Variovorax paradoxus: one gene and its partner. The protein of the gene in region 2 interacts with the protein of the main gene of each other region in a pairwise test. Links are inferred from orthologs where the notes say so. Each region holds a gene or a part of one and is shown on either strand. Other genes may lie near its edges. The genes, in order: gyrB and gyrA.

Evidence for each region.
Region 1: the proteins of gyrA (region 2) and gyrB interact in binary tests that used the Escherichia coli proteins (3 or more experiments, as listed by UniProt). The link is inferred for Variovorax paradoxus from one-to-one orthologs.

Annotation. Positions count from the first base shown.
Region 1 is NZ_CP046622.1:74-10,489, reverse strand. The notes cover bases 4,953-8,129. They hold gyrB (DNA topoisomerase (ATP-hydrolyzing) subunit B), read right to left. Parts: upstream 7,778-8,129; coding sequence 5,153-7,777; downstream 4,953-5,152. Other genes in these bases: dnaN (DNA polymerase III subunit beta), read right to left, coding at 7,912-8,129; GOQ09_RS00020 (DMT family transporter), read left to right, coding at 4,953-4,984. Outside these bases: GOQ09_RS00035 (autotransporter outer membrane beta-barrel domain-containing protein), read left to right, coding at 1-1,620; GOQ09_RS00030 (OmpA family protein), read left to right, coding at 1,660-2,238; GOQ09_RS00025 (beta-ribofuranosylaminobenzene 5'-phosphate synthase family protein), read left to right, coding at 2,991-4,028; more of GOQ09_RS00020, read left to right, coding at 4,079-4,952; more of dnaN, read right to left, coding at 8,130-9,018; chromosomal replication initiator protein DnaA, read right to left, coding at 9,110-10,416. UniProt on the Escherichia coli protein: DNA gyrase negatively supercoils closed circular double-stranded DNA in an ATP-dependent manner to maintain chromosomes in an underwound state.
Region 2 is NZ_CP046622.1:1,769,883-1,776,376, forward strand. What follows is about bases 2,741-5,954. They hold gyrA (DNA gyrase subunit A), read right to left. Parts: upstream 5,587-5,954; coding sequence 2,941-5,586; downstream 2,741-2,940. Other genes in these bases: GOQ09_RS08260 (DUF2059 domain-containing protein), read right to left, coding at 2,741-2,944; ompA (outer membrane protein OmpA), read left to right, coding at 5,810-5,954. Outside these bases: GOQ09_RS08245 (prephenate dehydrogenase), read right to left, coding at 1-58; pheA (prephenate dehydratase), read right to left, coding at 73-1,194; serC (3-phosphoserine/phosphohydroxythreonine transaminase), read right to left, coding at 1,219-2,286; more of GOQ09_RS08260, read right to left, coding at 2,357-2,740; more of ompA, read left to right, coding at 5,955-6,463. UniProt on the Escherichia coli protein: A type II topoisomerase that negatively supercoils closed circular double-stranded (ds) DNA in an ATP-dependent manner to maintain chromosomes in an underwound state.

The DNA of each region.
Region 1 (10,416 bases), 1.8 Mb from region 2 along the record:
GGCGGCGACACCCTGCGCAACTGGGAAACCATCACCCTGGACAACACCCGCCTGACCTTGGCCGGCGCCCCGCTGGCCGTGGGCACCGGCACCGACGCCAGCGGCGCTCCGATGGGCCTGTTCATCCAGCCCACCAGCAGCGTGTTCATGGGCCAGCCGGCCTTCACCCTCACCGGCGACCTGCACAACGCGGGCCTGCTGGACCTGCGCAACGCCGCCGGCACGCCCGGCAACGCGCTCACCGTCAACGGCAACTACGCCGGTGCCAACGGGCTGGTGAGGATCAACACCGCCCTGGGCAGCGACGCCAGCGCCACCGACAAGCTGGTGGTCAACGGCAACACCAGCGGTACCACCCGTGTGCTGGTGGCCAACACCGGCGGCGCCGGTGCCGCCACCATCAACGGCATCCAGGTGGTGCAGGTGTCCGGCACCTCTTCAGAAGGCAACTTCACCCTGGCCGCCCCCGTGCAGGCCGGCGCCTACGAGTACGGGCTGCACCGCGGCGGGCGCACCGACGGCGACGCCAACAGCTTCTACCTGAGCAGTGTCTACAACACGCCGCCGGCAGTGCCGGTGCCCGGCGTCCCGAACCCCGCGCCTGTCCCCGCCCCCGAGGTGCTGCGCCCCGCCGTGCCCGGCTACGTGATGGGCCAGGTCGCCACCCAGGAACTGGGCCTGGGCCTCCTGGGCACGCTGCACCAGCGCGTGGGCGAGCAGCAGACCCTCAAGTGGGACCACTGCGGCTGCGACGACAAGGCGCCGGCCGACCAGGCGTGGATGCGCCTGCACGCGCAGCGACTGGACGTGGACGGCAAGCGCCAGTTCGGCTTCGAGCAGGAAATGCAGTACTTCCAGCTGGGCAAGGACCTGGCCGTGCGCTACAGCGGAGACGCCGGCGACAAGTCGCGCAGCCACACCGGCGTCAGCGCGGGCTACGGACGTACCAGCACCAACTTCAACGACCGCCGCCGCGGCGAAGCCGGCATGGGCTACGACACCGGCAAGATGAAGGGCCAGATGCTCACTCTGGGCGCGTACCACACGCGCTACGCGGACAACGGCAGCTACCTGGACCTGGTTGGTCAACTGCATGCGGTGCAGAACAAGTACACCGACAAGTACGGCGGCGAGGGCACGCAAAAGGGCACCGGCGGCGGGCTGAGCGTGGAAGTGGGCCGCCCATGGCAGATCGGCGACAGCCAGTGGCTGATCGAGCCGCAGGCGCAGCTGAGCTACCAGCTCACGCGCTACCGCGGCTTTGCGGACAACATCTCCACGGTGGACGGCTTCACCAGCCACAGCCTGCGCGGGCGTCTGGGCGCGCGCCTGGCCTGGAACGACAAGGCCGAGCGCGGCGAAAAGCTCACGCGCACCAACACCTTCTATGTGACGGCCAATGTGCTGCACGAGTTCAAGGACCCCAAGGGCGTGACCATCGGCAACACCACGGTGAACGAGCAGTGGGCCAAGCAGACCTGGGCCGAGTTGGGCGTGGGCGCGCAGCTGCCGCTGAGCAAGGCCGCCTACCTGTACGGCGGGGTGCAGTACCAGCGCTCGCTCAGCGGCACGAGCCGCGAGGGCGTCTCGGGCCAGCTGGGCGTGCGGGTGGCGTGGTGAGCGCCGCCCAATAAACAGACAACGCCAAGGAAAGAACACATGCAAACGAAGAACACTCCGACACGGCTCGCGCTCGGCGCCGCAGCTCTCGCCACCCTCGTCCTGTCCGGCTGCGCCAGCCTGCACGACGAGCGCTACAACTGGTGCCAGGGGCAGAACTGCGCGCTCACCCCTGTGGTGACGCCGGCGCCCGCGCCCGTTCCAACTCCGGCGCAGCCGACGACGCGGCGGGTGAACCTGAGCGCGGACACGCTGTTCCGGTTCGACCGCTCGGCCGCGGCAGACATGCTGCCGCAGGGCCGCGCCGAGCTGGACGCGCTGGCGCGTGCGCTGCAGAGCCCGGAGGTGCAGGTGCAGAGCCTGACGATCACGGGACACACCGACCGGCTGGGCAACGAGGCCTATAACGACCGGCTGGCGCTGCAGCGCGCGAACACGGTGCGCGACTACCTGAAGGCCGCGGGTGTGCGCGCGCCGATGGAGGTGCGCTCGATGGGCGAGCGCGAGCCGGTGACGCGCGACTGCCAGGGCCTGCAGCGCTCGGCGCGGCTGGTGGCTTGCCTGCAGCCGGATCGGCGCGTGGTGGTGGATATCTTGGGGCAGGCGCAGGGGAAATAAGTAAGTACGCCGGCCTGAGCAGCACCGGCCCGCAGAGCAGCGGGTTGAGCTGCCTGAGGACCTTGAACTAAAAAGCGCCCAGCAATGCTGAGGCGCTTTTTCTTTTTCACTGACCCTGGCTACGCATCGAACTTCAGGGAGCGACGCGCCGTCGATCCGGCTCTGATCGGATCTCGACGTGGTCTGACTGCAACTAACTCGATGAATTTCTCCACACTTCCCGGCGACAGCTGTGCGGCGCGACCAAATCTTCCTCCGGCCTGCGCATTTTGCACATGAGGAACAGAAGAAGGAGGGACCGATATACATAAGATCCAAGCCCTTGACCTCACGGTCGTTGACAGAGAAAAACTTGAAAACCGCCATTACTGTCTTAGCTTTCGGGATCGCTTTAGTTTTGATTGCAGCCCTTCCCCCTGCTGCGCCCGCAGCTCCGCCGATCGATTCCGCCAGTTCGGGTGTCAGCGAGTAAGTAGTGCGTTGCATGGTCTCGAGCAAACCCATAACGAGACCATCTGGGCGAAAGCTATCGCGGACTTGCCGAAGCCGCTGTCGGTCCCAAACCACCGGCGCCGGCGGCTCTCTCTGCCGTCCAACGTCGATTCCGAAGGTGGTCTTGAGGCTAGAGCACCGACTGGAACAACTCCACATCTCTTCAATATTCCAAATTTTCGAAGGAGGTCCCTGCAAATTTCATTACCTAGGGAGTGCGCCTGTTTGGCGCGAACGACACAACACCAATCAAGAAACAAATGTCGGAAAAAATCAAAGTCGCTACTGTCACAGCGCCCTGCAGATTGCATATCTCGTTGATCGATATGCATGGGCAGTTCAGCAATCGCGTAGACGGGGGCGTGGGCATTGCCCTTGACTCTCCTCGCGCAGCACTCAATGCACGTACTCGGAAAAGTGCCGAAATCGAAGTTGTTGTGCTTGTCCCGCCTGATGGCGAGGGAGACGAGCTTCGAGGTGCGATCGAAAAGACGATCACCGCGGTCATGGTTCGGCTGAATCTGAAAGGTCTGATCGAAATTCAAGTCACACGGTCACTGGAGCCACACACCGGACTTGGGTCAAAAACAGCGCATCTGCTGGCCGCAGCCCGTGCAGTCACATTGCTCTACGGTTTGAACTTTTCAGCCACAGAGCTTGCCAACCTTGTTGGCCGCGGTGGTACTTCAGGCATTGGCACCGCCGCCTTTGCAAACGGCGGATTCGTGCTTGATTGCGGCCACTCGTTCGCGGCAAAGGGGGGCAGCTTTCGAGCGTCCTCGTACTCCCGGGAGATGCCACCCGCGCCGATGGTGTTTCAGCAACGCCTTCCGCGTTGGCCGATCTTGCTGGCCACGCCAAAGGGCTTGGCTATCCATGGGGCGATCGAGCAAGCTTTCTTCGAGGAGGTTTGCCCCGTGCCCTTGCAAGATGTACAGAAGGTCTCGCACGCAGCCCTCATGATGCTCATTCCGGGCGTTATCGAAGCGGATATTGACGCCTTCTGCCGCGGTTTGAATGTGATTCGCGAATGCCGCTGGAAATCTTTCGAGATTGCGTCCCAGGCGCCAGTCGTGCGCGACGTCCTGGAGCTTTGGAGAGAATTCGGGCTGCTCGGCACGGGGATGAGCAGTTGGGGGTCGAGTGTCTTCGCCTTGGATCCCCGCCTCGCCGATCACGAGTGGACGCATCGCATTGTCAAGACGACCCAGGAACTGATGAACCAGCATGACAGCGGTACCGTCGGAATCACCTATGCGGCGGACGCTGGCCACACGCATACGGTCAACTACGAATAACAACGAGGGACGGTCATTGCCGACCGGCCATCCTACAAGCAAGGCGGACGATGACGACTGGACCTCTGATCGGCGGTACTGCGGGTGTGATGCTGGGTTTCGTGGACTTCTTCCTCAAGCGCGGTTCGGCGGGTCGGGGAACGCTCACTGCTATGACCGTGGTGTACCTGATACCGCTATTGCTATGGGTTCCCTTCGTCCTGCTGTTGCCGCAGTTCGGGATATGGAGCCTCTGGAAGGCCCAATCTGCGTTCGCCGTTTACGCTGCGGTTCGCTCTGTATTGCTCATCCTTGCCTATGGCTTGGCGATCATTTCGCTACGAGACATTCCACTGTCCCAAGCTGTGTTGGTCCGCGCGATTGCGCCGGCCGTCCCTCTGATTGTTGGGCTGTGTGTCGAAGGGCTTCAGCTCCGATCGATGGGATGGTTCGGCATGCTTTGCGTGCTTCTCTCGTATGCCGCCGTCTACTTGGGAGCGCACCGCGCACACGGTAGTGGTAGTCGACGCGCTCTTCTGATTGCAGGCATGTCTGCTGTGCTTTCAGGGATCGTCGTCGTTTTGGACCGAACGCTATTGCGAGCGCAGCCGAGTGAAACGGTCTTGTCAGTGCAAGTTTGGTCCGATGTACTCAGGGCGATTATTCTGATTGCGCTGTTGCCAATGGCGCGCAAGCTGCTGCCACAACAGCCAAAGGAAACTCCGCGCGCCGGATGGATCGGCTATCTCGTGCTCGCAGGCGTCTTCATCACAATCGGCGAATCGCTTTTCCTGGTGTTTCTTGCGTTAGACAGTAGCCAGATGTCGACCGCTTCGCTTTTTCGACGCCTCAGCCTGGTTGTATCGTTTTTGATCGGTATGGCCGTTCTCCGAGAGCGCCCCACCAGAGTCAATATTTATGCGAGCCTGCTGAGCCTGATCGGTATCCTTGCGCTGTCTGTCGACTCGCTGACCTGAGTGCTCATGAACTTTACTTGAGGCAGGCCCAACCGCCTTGCTGTCCTTGGCCTCGGTCTGCAATCGCACGCGCTGCTGGTCCGCGGTTGCCTGCAGCGCGTCTTTAGGCCTGTGGTCTTGGTCGCGCGGCTATGTCAAAAAATCTCCCCGGGAGGGAAGCCTTGACACTCAGACGTCGATATTCGCAGCCCGCAGCGCGTTCTGCTCGATGAACTCGCGCCGCGGCTCCACCTCGTCGCCCATCAGCATCGTGAACACGCGGTCGGCTTCGATTGCGTCGTCGATCTGCACGCGCAGCAGGCGGCGCACGGTCGGGTCCATGGTGGTTTCCCATAGCTGTGCGGGGTTCATTTCGCCCAGGCCCTTGTAGCGCTGGCGCGAGGTGGCGTTTTCGGCCTGGCCGATGAGCCACTTCATCGCGATGCGGAAGTCGGCCACCTTTTCTTCCTTGGCGCGCTCGCCCTCGCCGCGGCGCACGATGGCGCCATCAGCGCTCAGCAGGTTGCGGAACGTGTTGGCGGCTTCGGCGAGCGCGGCGTAGTCGGCACCGTGCACAAAGTCCTGCGTGAGCACGCTGCTCTTGATGTTGCCGTGGTGGCGGCGGCTGATGCGCAGCAGCGGCTTGTCGGTGCGGGCGTCGAACTCGCTGCTCACTTCGGCGGGCACGCCGGTGGTGTTGAGCTCGCGCAGCTTGGCCTGCAGCGCCACGGCCGAAGCCTCTGCCGCGGGCGTGGTGTCCAGGTCGAGCGCCACGCCGTCGGCAATGGCGCGCAGCGCTTCGGCATCCATGAAGTTGCGCAGGCGCGCGATCACGGCTTCGGCCAGCTGGTGCTTGCGCGCGAGCTCGGCCAGCGTGTCGCCGCTCAGGGTGGTCGAGTTGGGCCCGCCGGTCTCGATGCTCGCATCCTTCAGCGCCACCTTGAGCAGGAAGGCGTCCAGCGCTGGGCCGTCCTTCAGGTACTGCTCTTCCTTGCCGACCTTCACCTTGTAGAGCGGCGGCTGCGCAATGTAGATGTGGCCGCGCTCGACCAGCTCCGGCATCTGCCGGTAGAAGAACGTGAGCAGCAGCGTGCGAATGTGCGCGCCGTCGACGTCGGCGTCGGTCATGATGATGATGCGGTGGTAGCGGAGCTTGGCGACGTTGAAGTCGTCCGCCCCGCCGCCAGCGGTGGTGGCGCCGGCGCGGCCGATGCCGGTGCCCAGTGCCGTGATCATCGTGAGAATTTCGTTGCTGGTGAGCAGCTTCTCGTAGCGCGCCTTTTCCACGTTCAGGATCTTGCCGCGCAGCGGCAGGATGGCCTGGAACTTACGGTCGCGGCCCTGCTTGGCGGAGCCGCCTGCGGAGTCGCCCTCCACCAGGTAGACCTCGCACAGCGCCGGGTCCTTTTCCTGGCAGTCGGCCAGCTTGCCGGGCAGGCCCATGCCGTCGAGCACGCCCTTGCGGCGCGTCATTTCGCGGGCCTTGCGCGCGGCTTCGCGGGCGCGGGCGGCCTCGATGATCTTGCCGCAGATGATCTTGGCGTCGTTCGGGCGTTCCTGCAGGTAATCGGTGAGCAGGCGCCCGACGATGTCTTCCACCGGCGCGCGCACTTCGCTGGACACCAGCTTGTCCTTGGTCTGGCTGGAGAACTTGGGCTCGGGCACCTTCACGCTCAGCACGCAGCACAGGCCTTCGCGCATGTCGTCGCCGGTGACTTCGACCTTGGCCTTCTTGGCCAGCTCGTTCTCTTCGATGTACTTGTTGATGACGCGGGTCATCGCGGCGCGCAGGCCCGTGAGATGGGTGCCGCCGTCACGCTGCGGGATGTTATTGGTGAAGCACAGCACCTGCTCGTTGTAGCCGCTGTTCCACTGCATGGCCACTTCAACGCCGATGTGCGTGCCCGGAATGCCGCCGTAGGTGTCGGCCGGCTTTTCGCCCGCTGCGTAGAACGAGTTCGGATGCAGGACGGTCTTGCCCTTGTTGATGAACTCGACAAAGCCGCGCACGCCGCCGGCGCCCGAAAAGTCGTCTTCCTTGCCGGTGCGCTCGTCCTTCAGGCGGATGCGCACGCCGTTGTTCAGAAAGCTCAGCTCGCGCAGGCGCTTGGAGAGGATTTCGTAGTGGAAATCGTTGTTCTCCTTGAAGATTTCCGTGTCGGGCAGAAAGTGCACCTCGGTGCCGCGCTTGTCGGTGTCGCCGATGATCTTCATGGGCGAGACCTCGACGCCGTTCACGGTCTCGAGCAGGCGGTCCTGCACGAAGCCGCGGCTGAATTCGAGTTCGTGGATCTTGCCCTCGCGGCGCACCACCAGGCGCAGCATCACGCTCAGCGCGTTCACGCAGCTCACGCCCACGCCGTGCAGGCCGCCCGACACCTTGTAGCTGTTCTGGTTGAACTTGCCGCCGGCGTGCAGCTCGGTCAACGCAATTTCGGCCGCCGAGCGCTTGGGCTCGTGCTTGTCGTCCATCTTCACGCCGGTGGGAATGCCGCGGCCGTTGTCGGTAACGGAAATCGAGTTGTCGCTGTGGATGGTGACGACGATGTCGTCGCAATGGCCGGCCAGCGCTTCGTCGATGGAGTTGTCGACCACCTCGAACACCAGGTGGTGCAGGCCCGTGCCGTCGGAGGTGTCGCCGATGTACATGCCGGGGCGCTTGCGCACCGCCTCGAGCCCCTCGAGGATCGTGATCGAGCCTTCGCCGTAGCTGGTGTCGGCGGGCGTGATCTCGATCGGCACCGCACTCTCGATCTCGGGCGTGTAGACCGGTTCGGTGTGGGGTACTTCGGGCTTGTTTTCTTCTGCACTCATTCGGATATTCCTCTATCTCTCACGGCATTCACGGGATTTTTCGGGCCTTGGCGGCCTGCTTTTCCTGCCTCTTGAAAGCGCAAACCCGCGGAGGGCCGCGGGCTGTCTGCGCAAGGCGCTGTGTTTTCTGTCTTCTAGATCCGCATCGGCATCACGACATATTTGAAGGATGCGTTCTCGGGGATGGTCAAAAGGGCGGAGCTGTTGGAGTCGGCCAGGTCCAGCTTGACCATGTCCTGGCCCATGTTGGCGAGAGCGTCGATCAGGTAGGTCACGTTGAAGCCGATCTCGATGGCGTCGCCGCCGTAGTCGATGTCGAGCTCGTCCTGTGCTTCTTCCTGCTCGGCATTGTTGGAGGCGATGCGCAGCGTGCCGGGCTCGATGTTCAGGCGCACGCCCTTGAACTTCTCGCTCGTCAGGATGGCGGTGCGCTGCAGGCTGGCCAGCAGGGGCGCGCGGCCGAGCGTGACGCTGTTCTTGTGGTTCTTGGGAATCACGCGGTTGTAGTCGGGGAACTTGCCCTCGACCAGCTTGGTGACGAACTCCATGCCGCCGAAGCTGAACTTGGCCTGGTTGTTCGCAAACTGCATCTCGATGGCGCCTTCGGCATCCGACAGCAGGCGCTGCATTTCGAGCACGGTCTTGCGCGGAAGAATCACTTCCTGGCGCGGCACTTCGACGTCGAGCGTGGCCGACGAAAACGCCAGGCGGTGGCCGTCGGTGGCCACCAGGCTCAGCTGCTTGCCTTCGGCCACGAACAGAATGCCGTTGAGGTAGTAGCGGATGTCGTGCACGGCCATGGCAAAGGAAACCTGCGAGAGCAGGTCCTTCAGCGTCTTTTGCGGCACGCTGAACACGGGACCGAAGTTGGCGGCTTCCTGCACCAGCGGAAAGTCTTCTGCCGGCAGCGACTGCAGCGTGAAGCGGCTCTTGCCGCCCTTGAGCACCAGCTTGCTCGCGCTCGACTCGAGGCTCACGGTCTGGTCGGCCGGCATGGTGCGCAGGATGTCGATGAGCTTGCGCGCGCCGATGGTGGTGGTGAAGTTGCCTTCGTCGCCGCCAAGCTCGGCCGTGGTGCGGATCTGGATCTCGAGGTCGCTGGTTGTGAGCTGCAGCTGGCCGCCGGTCTTGCGGATCAGCACGTTGGCCAGGATAGGCAGGGTATGGCGCCGTTCCACGATGCCTGCCACCGACTGCAGCGCGGCGAGGACTTTGTCTTGGGTTGCCTTCAAAACGATCATGTCTTCTTCCTCTTCTCTTTTATCTCTTTGAATCCGCTTGTAAGACGCCATTCTCCGCTGTTGCGGGTGGCTTTCTTGATGACATCCGGGGTCAGCCCTTGAGCGTTTGTTCGAGCACGTGGAGTTGCTGGTTCAGTTCGGTGAGCTGCTGGCGCTCGCCCGAGATCTTGCGCACCGCATGCAGCACCGTTGTGTGATCGCGCCCGCCGAACAGCTCGCCGATTTCCGGCAGGCTCTTCTGGGTGAGTTCCTTGGCCAGGTACATCGCGATCTGCCGTGGCCGCGCAATGCTGGCCGGGCGCTTCTTGCTGTACATGTCGGCGACCTTGATCTTGTAGTAGTCGGCCACCGTCTTCTGGATATTTTCGACCGAGATCTGCCGATTCTGGATCGACAGCAAGTCGCGCAGCGCCTCGCGCGCCAGGGCGATCGAGATTTCTTTCTGGTTGAAGCGCGAGTAAGCCAGGATCTTGCGCAGCGCGCCTTCGAGCTCGCGCACGTTGGAGCGCACGTTCTTGGCAACGAAGAAGGCCACCTCTTCCGGCATTTCGGCCGATTCGGCGCGCGCCTTGTTGATCAGGATGGCCACGCGCATTTCGAGTTCGGGCGGTTCGATGGCGACCGTCAGGCCCGAATCGAAGCGCGAAACCAGCCGCTCGTGAATGTCGGCCAGGCCCTTGGGATAGGTGTCGCTGGTCATCACGATGTGCGACTTCTTGGCCAGCAGGGCCTCGAACGCATTGAAGAATTCTTCCTGCGTGCGGTCCTTGTTGGCGAAGAACTGCACATCGTCGATCAGGAGCAGGTCGAGCGAGTGATAGCGTTCCTTGAACTCGTCGAAGGTCTTGCGCTGATAGGCCTTGACCACATCCGAGACGAACTGCTCGGCATGGATGTAGAGAACTTTGGAATCGGGCCGATCGGCGAGCAGCCGGTTACCCACAGCGTGCATCAGGTGGGTCTTGCCCAGGCCGACGCCGCCATAGATGAACAGCGGGTTGTACAGATGGCCCGGCATGCCGGCCACGTGCATGGCCGCGGCACGCGCCATGCGGTTGGCCGTGCCCTCCACCAGGGTGTCGAAAGTCAGGCCCGAATTCAGCCGGTTCTTGAAGCCGGCCGCGGCCGGCTCCTCCCCAGGGCCGGCCATGTCGCGCGGCACGTCGGTTTCCGCCAGGACGGCAATGGGTGCAGAGCGCACGGGCGCTTCACGCGGAGCAAGCGCTAACTCAACTGCCACCGGCTGGCCGTACATCTTCTCGGCCATGGCGGCAATCTTGCCGGCGTACTGGGCGCGGATCCAGTCGAGCTTGAAGCGGTTGGCAACGAACACCGTCATGCGCGAAAGGTCGTCGGTGACCTGCGCTGTCAGGGGTTTGATCCAGGTATTGAACTGCT
Region 2 (6,494 bases):
CAAGCGCAAAGGAGCCGCCCATGAGGCCGCAGCCGATCAATCCCAATTGCTCGAACATGGTGCGCGTCCGGCTCAGGCTTTGACGGGGTAGGCGCCAAGCACCTTGTAGAAGGCGCAGAGGCCGCGCAGTTCGGCCAGTGCCGCGGCCACGTTGGGCTGCGAAGGGTGCCCGTCGAGGTCGATGTAGAAGTAGTACTCCCACTGGCCGGTGCGCGCGGGACGCGACTCGAAACGGGTCATCGACACGTTGTTGAGCTTCAGCGGCACCAGCAGGTCGTGCACGGCGCCGGGGCGATTGGGTACGGAGACGATCAGGCTCGTGCAATCGCGCCCCGATGCCGGCGGCATGGCCAGCGTCTGCGGCAGGCAGATCACGGAGAAGCGGGTGCGGTTGTACGAGTCGTCCTGGATGGCGTGCGCAACGATGTGCAGGCCGAAGCGGGTGGCGGCGCGTTCGCCGGCCAACGCAGCCCAGGCCGGGTTGGTGGCCGCGAGCCGCGCGCCTTCGGCGTTGCTCGAGACGGCGCGCCGCTCGGCGTTGGGCAGGTGCTTGGAAAGCCAGGTCTGGCACTGCGCGAGCGCTTGCGGATGGGCGAGCACCGCTTCCACGCCGTCGAGCGTGTTGCTGCTGCGCAGGAGATGGTGCCGCACCAGCAGGCTGACCTCGCCGACCACATGGGTGGGCGAATGCAGGAACAGGTCGAGCGAACGCGTGACGACGCCTTCGGTCGAGTTTTCGACGCCCACCACGCCGTATTGGGCGCTGCCGGCCGCCGTGGCGTGAAACACCTCGTCGAAGCTGGCGCAGTAGATGAGGTCGGCGGCGCCGCCGAAGTACTCGATGGCGGCCTGCTCGCAGAAAGTGCCCTCGGGGCCGAGCACGGCAACGCGCTGGGGCGACTCGAGCGCCAGGCAGGCCGACATGATCTCGCGCCAGATGGCCGCCACATGCAGGTCCTTGAGCGGGCCTGCATTGCTCTTCTGCATCTTCTCGATGACTTGCGCCACGCGATCGGGACGGAAAAACGGCGTGCCTTCGCGCTTCTTGACCTCGCCGACCAGCTCTGCCACGTGGGCCCGCTCATTGAGCAGGCTGAGCAGTTGCTGGTCGAGCGAATCGATCTGCACGCGCAGACCGGCAAGGCTTTCGGAGTTGTCGGGAGAAGAGGGCGGTGTTGGAGCGGAGGCGGTCATCGGTGCGAGCAGCTGGGCATGCGCCTAGGCATGCGATCGCTCGAATTCTCGCATGTAGCTCACAAGTGCCTGTACGCCTTCCAGCGGCATGGCGTTGTAGATGCTCGCACGCATGCCACCGACCGACTTGTGGCCCTTGAGCTGCAGCAGGCCGGCTTCCCGGGCGCCGGCCAGGAAGGCGTCGTTGCGGCTTTCGTCGGCCAGGAAGAAAGGCACGTTCATGCGCGAGCGGCAGCCCGGGTCGATCTTGTTCACATAGAACGAAGAGGCGTCGATGAACCCGTACAGCAGGTTCGCCTTGGCGATGTTGCGCTGTTCGATGGCGGCCACGCCGGTGAGCGCGCCTTCGGTCTGCTGCAGCAACCACTGGAAAGTGAGCCCGGCCATGTAGATGCCCCACGTCGGCGGGGTGTTGTACATGGACTTGTTGTCGGCCACGATCTTGTAGTTGAACGCACTCGGGCAGATTTCGAGCGCATGGCCCAGCAGGTCGTCGCGCACGATCACGAGCGTGAGGCCGGCCGGCCCGAGGTTCTTTTGCGCGCCGCCGAATGCAAGGCCGACACGGCTCCAGTCGACGCTGCGCGAGGCCACGTGCGACGAAAAGTCGATGACCAGCGGCGCGTTGCTGCCAAGGGCCGCAAGATCGGGCAGCTGCTGGAACTCGATGCCGTTGATCGTCTCGTTGGTGCACAGGTGCACGTACGAGGCGTCTTGGCTCAGCTGCCAGGTCGAGGGATCTGGCAGCCTGGTGTGATGGTCGCCTGCGTTGCTTGCGGCGACGTGCGCAGTGCAATAGCGCTGCGCTTCTTTCTGGGACTTGATGCTCCAGCTGCCGGTGATCACGAAGTCGGCGGTTTTGCCGCGCGACAGGTTCATCGGCACGATGGCGTTTTCGCCCAGCCCGCCACCCTGCATGAACAGGATGTGGAAGTTCTCGGGCACAGCCAGCAGCGTGCGGATGTCGGCTTCGGCCTGGGTGCAGATCGCGCCGAACTCCTTGCCGCGATGGCTCATCTCCATCACGCTCATACCGCTGCCCTGCCAATTGAGCATTTCGGAGGCGGCGCGTTGCAGCACCGCCTCCGGCATGGCGGCCGGACCTGCGGAAAAATTGAACGGACGCGTGCCGACTGGCTTGGGCTGCTGCTGCTCTGTCACGTCACTTCTTGGCGGGAGCCTTGGCCGGGGCCTTGGCGGGAGCTGCGCCTTGTTGGCCGCCGGTGGGCGCACCCAGTGCCTTGGCCACGTTTTCGTCCAGCGCGCGCATCTTCGGTTCGATGGTGGCGCGCGTTTCGGTCACGAGCTTTTCGGTCAACGCGGTCTGCATCTTGGGATTGAGGTCCTGATACTTCTTGCTGAGCGGCGAGTTGATCCAGGCCAGCAGCTGCTTGAGTTCGTCTTCGGTGAAGTTCTGCTCGAGCAGAGGGGTCAGCGCAACGGGCGCCAGTTGCACGGCCTTGTCGCGCACGATCGGGTAGGCGTCGTCGAAGTACTTCTTGAGTTCGGCGTCGGCTGCCTTGGCAGCCGACTCGCGCTTGGCTTCGGGCACCTGCGTTTGCAGGTACTGCGAGCCGGCCTGGGCAATCGGGGAGCTCGATTGCTCGACCAGGCCGCGTGCCAGCGACTCGATGCCGGGGCGCTGCACGTCGATGAACTGCTTGATAAGCGCGGCTTTGTCCTGGGCCATGGCGGCCATCGAGCTGCCGGCCAGGGCGACGGTCAGAAGTGCGAGCTTGAATTTTTTCACTGAGGGTTCTCCGTTGAAGATGTGGAAGTATCGTCTGCGCCAGGCTCGATCTCGCCATTGGCGTCGTTTTCGACGATACGCTGTAGCCCGCTTAGTTTGGCGCCTTCGTCGAGCCCGATCAGCGTGACGCCTTGCGTTGCGCGACCTAGTTCACGAATCTCGGCAACCCGGGTGCGCACAAGCACGCCCTTGTCGGTGATGAGCATGATCTCATCGTCCGCATGCACGAGTGTGGCGGCAACGACCTTGCCGTTGCGCTCACTCTGTTGAATCGCAATCATGCCTTTGGTTCCACGGCCATGACGCGTGTACTCGGTAATGCTTGTGCGCTTTCCGTAACCATTTTCGGTGGCGGTGAGCACGCTTTGTTGTTCGTCCTCGGCCACCAGCATGGCGATCACGCCTTGCCCCGGGTCGAGCGACATGCCGCGCACGCCGCGCGCGTTGCGGCCCAGCGGACGCACGTCTTCTTCGTCGAAGCGCACAGCCTTGCCGCCGTCGCTGAACAGCATCACGTCGTGCTTGCCGTCCGTAAGCGCCGCGCCGATGAGGTAGTCGCCTTCATCGAGGTTCACGGCAATGATGCCGCCCTTGCGGGGGTTGTTGAATTCGTCGAGGGTGGTCTTCTTGACTGTGCCCATCGAGGTGGCCATGAACACGTACTGGTCGGCCGGGAAGTTGCGCTTTTCGCCGGTGAGCGCGAGCGCCACGTTGATCTTTTCGCCTTCCTGCAGCGGGAACATGTTGACGATGGGCCGGCCGCGCGAGCCGCGCGAACCCGCCGGCACTTCCCACACCTTAAGCCAGTACAGCCGGCCGCGGTTGGAGAAGCACAGGATGTAGTCGTGCGTGTTGGCAATGAAGAGCTGGTCGATCCAGTCGTCTTCCTTCGTCACGGTGGCCTGCTTGCCGCGGCCGCCGCGCTTTTGCGCGCGGTACTCGTTCAGCGGCTGGCTCTTGATGTAGCCGCTGTGCGAAAGCGTGACCACCATGTCGGTGGGCGTGATCAGGTCTTCGGTCGAGAGATCGTAGGCGCTGTGCTCGACCAGGCTGCGGCGCGCGCCGAGCTTGGACTGGCCGAACTCCTGCTTAATGGTGCCGAGCTCTTCGCCAATGATGACCGAGACGCGTTCGGGCTTGGCCAGGATGTCGAGCAGGTCGTCGATCTCGGCCATGACCTCCTTGTATTCGGCAACGATCTTGTCCTGTTCGAGGCCGGTGAGGCGTTGCAGGCGCATCTGCAGAATTTCTTGCGCCTGGGTTTCGGACAGGCGATAGAGGCCGTCGGAGCCCATGCCGAATTCGCGTTCCAGGCCCTCGGGGCGGTAGTCGTCGGCATTGACCACGCCGCCGTCGGCGCGCGAACGCGTGAGCATCTCGCGCACCAGCTTGCTGTCCCAGCTGCGGGTCATCAGCTCGGTCTTGGCCACCGGCGGAGTGGGTGACTCCCGGATGATGCGGATGAATTCGTCGATGTTGGCCAACGCCACCGCCAAGCCTTCGAGCACGTGGCCGCGCTCGCGGGCCTTGCGCAGCGTGAACACGGTGCGGCGTGTAACTACTTCGCGGCGGTGCTGCAGGAAGACCTCGATCAGGTCCTTCAGGTTGCACAGCTTGGGCTGGCCGTCGACCAGCGCCACCATGTTGATGCCGAAGGTGTCCTGCAGCTGCGTCTGCTTGTACAGGTTGTTGAGCACCACCTCGGGCACTTCGCCGCGCTTGAGTTCGATCACCAGGCGCATGCCCGACTTGTCGGACTCGTCCTGGATATGGCTGATGCCTTCGATCTTCTTCTCGTGCACCAGCTCGGCCATGCGCTCCTGCAGCGTCTTCTTGTTGACCTGGTAGGGGAGCTCGTCGACGATGATCGCCTGGCGCTGGCCGCGGTCGATGTCCTCGAAGTGGCACTTGGCGCGCATGACCACCTTGCCGCGGCCGGTGCGGTAGCCGTCTCTCACGCCGTTGATGCCGTAGATGATGCCGGCCGTCGGGAAGTCGGGTGCCGGCACGATTTCCATCAGCTCGTCGATGGTGGCCTGCGGATTGCGCAGCATGTGCAGGCAGGCGTCCACCACCTCATTGAGATTGTGAGGCGGAATATTGGTGGCCATGCCCACCGCAATACCGCCAGAGCCATTCACCAGCAAATTAGGCAGTTTGCTCGGCAGGACCTTGGGTTCTTTTTCGGAGCCGTCGTAATTGTCTTGAAAATCGACCGTTTCCTTGTCGATATCGGCCAGCATTTCGTGCGCAATTTTTGCGAGCCGGATTTCCGTATACCGCATTGCGGCCGCGTTGTCTCCGTCGACCGAGCCGAAGTTACCTTGTCCATCCACCAGCATATGGCGCATGGAAAAGTCCTGCGCCAGCCGCACGATGGTGTCGTAGACCGACTGGTCGCCGTGCGGGTGGTACTTACCGATCACGTCGCCCACGATGCGGGCGGACTTCTTATATGCACGGTTCCAGTCGTTGTTGAGTTCGTGCATGGCGTAAAGCACGCGCCGGTGCACGGGCTTGAGGCCGTCGCGGGCATCGGGAAGCGCTCGGCCCACGATCACGCTCATGGCGTAATCGAGATAGCTGCTGCGCATTTCCTCTTCAAGACTGATGGGCAGGGTTTCTTTGGCGAAGGAGGTCATGAGCGAGAGGCTGGCGGCAGAAGGCGGAATTTTACGCTGTGAGGGGTGTCGTACCGCCGCAACACAAGGCCGCTATTCCGCCTCCGTCCTACGCTTCAGGGGGGCGCTGCGGGCTGTTTGCCAAAGACCCTATGGCACAATCGCCTCAACGTTTTGGGTGGTGGTCACTTAAAGCGTCCTTGATTCGCAGCGCGGCTGCGGCTTTTTCCCCAAGAGGAGAACCATGAAGAAACTGAATAAAGTGGCGATGATGTTTGCAGTCGCTGCGCTCGCCACTGCCGCCGGCGCGCAGACCCGTGTCACCGCTGCGAATGGCGGTCCTACGATCGACAACTGGCAAAACGGCACCGGCGAACTGGTTTGGAAGAACGGCACGAACGAACTGTGCTGGCGTGATGCCAACTGGACGCCGGCTACCGCCGCCGCCGGTTGCGACGGTGCTCTGGTTCCGGCAGCTCCCGCTGCAGTGGCTCCCACCCCGGGCGCACCGGCTCCTACGCCTGCTCCTCAAGTCGCTGCTTCGAAGGTTACCTTCGCTGCTGACGCATTCTTCGACTTCGACAAGTCGGTTCTCAAGCCTGAAGGTCGCGCAAAGCTGACCGACCTGGTCTCGAAGATCCGTGACGTCAACCTGGAAGTGATCATTGCCGTGGGTCACACCGACTCGATCGGTTCTGACTCGTACAACCAGCGTCTGTCGGTGCGCCGTGCCGAAGCTGTCAAGGCCTTCCTGGTCTCGCGCGGCATCGAACGCAACCGCGTCTACACCGAAGGCAAGGGCGAGAAGCAGCCTGTTGCGGACAACCGCACCAAGGAAGGCCGCGCCAAGAACCGCCGCGTGGAAATCGAAGTGGTCGGCACCCGCGCCACCCGCTGATTCGATTGAATCGCTAAAAGAAAACCCCGCC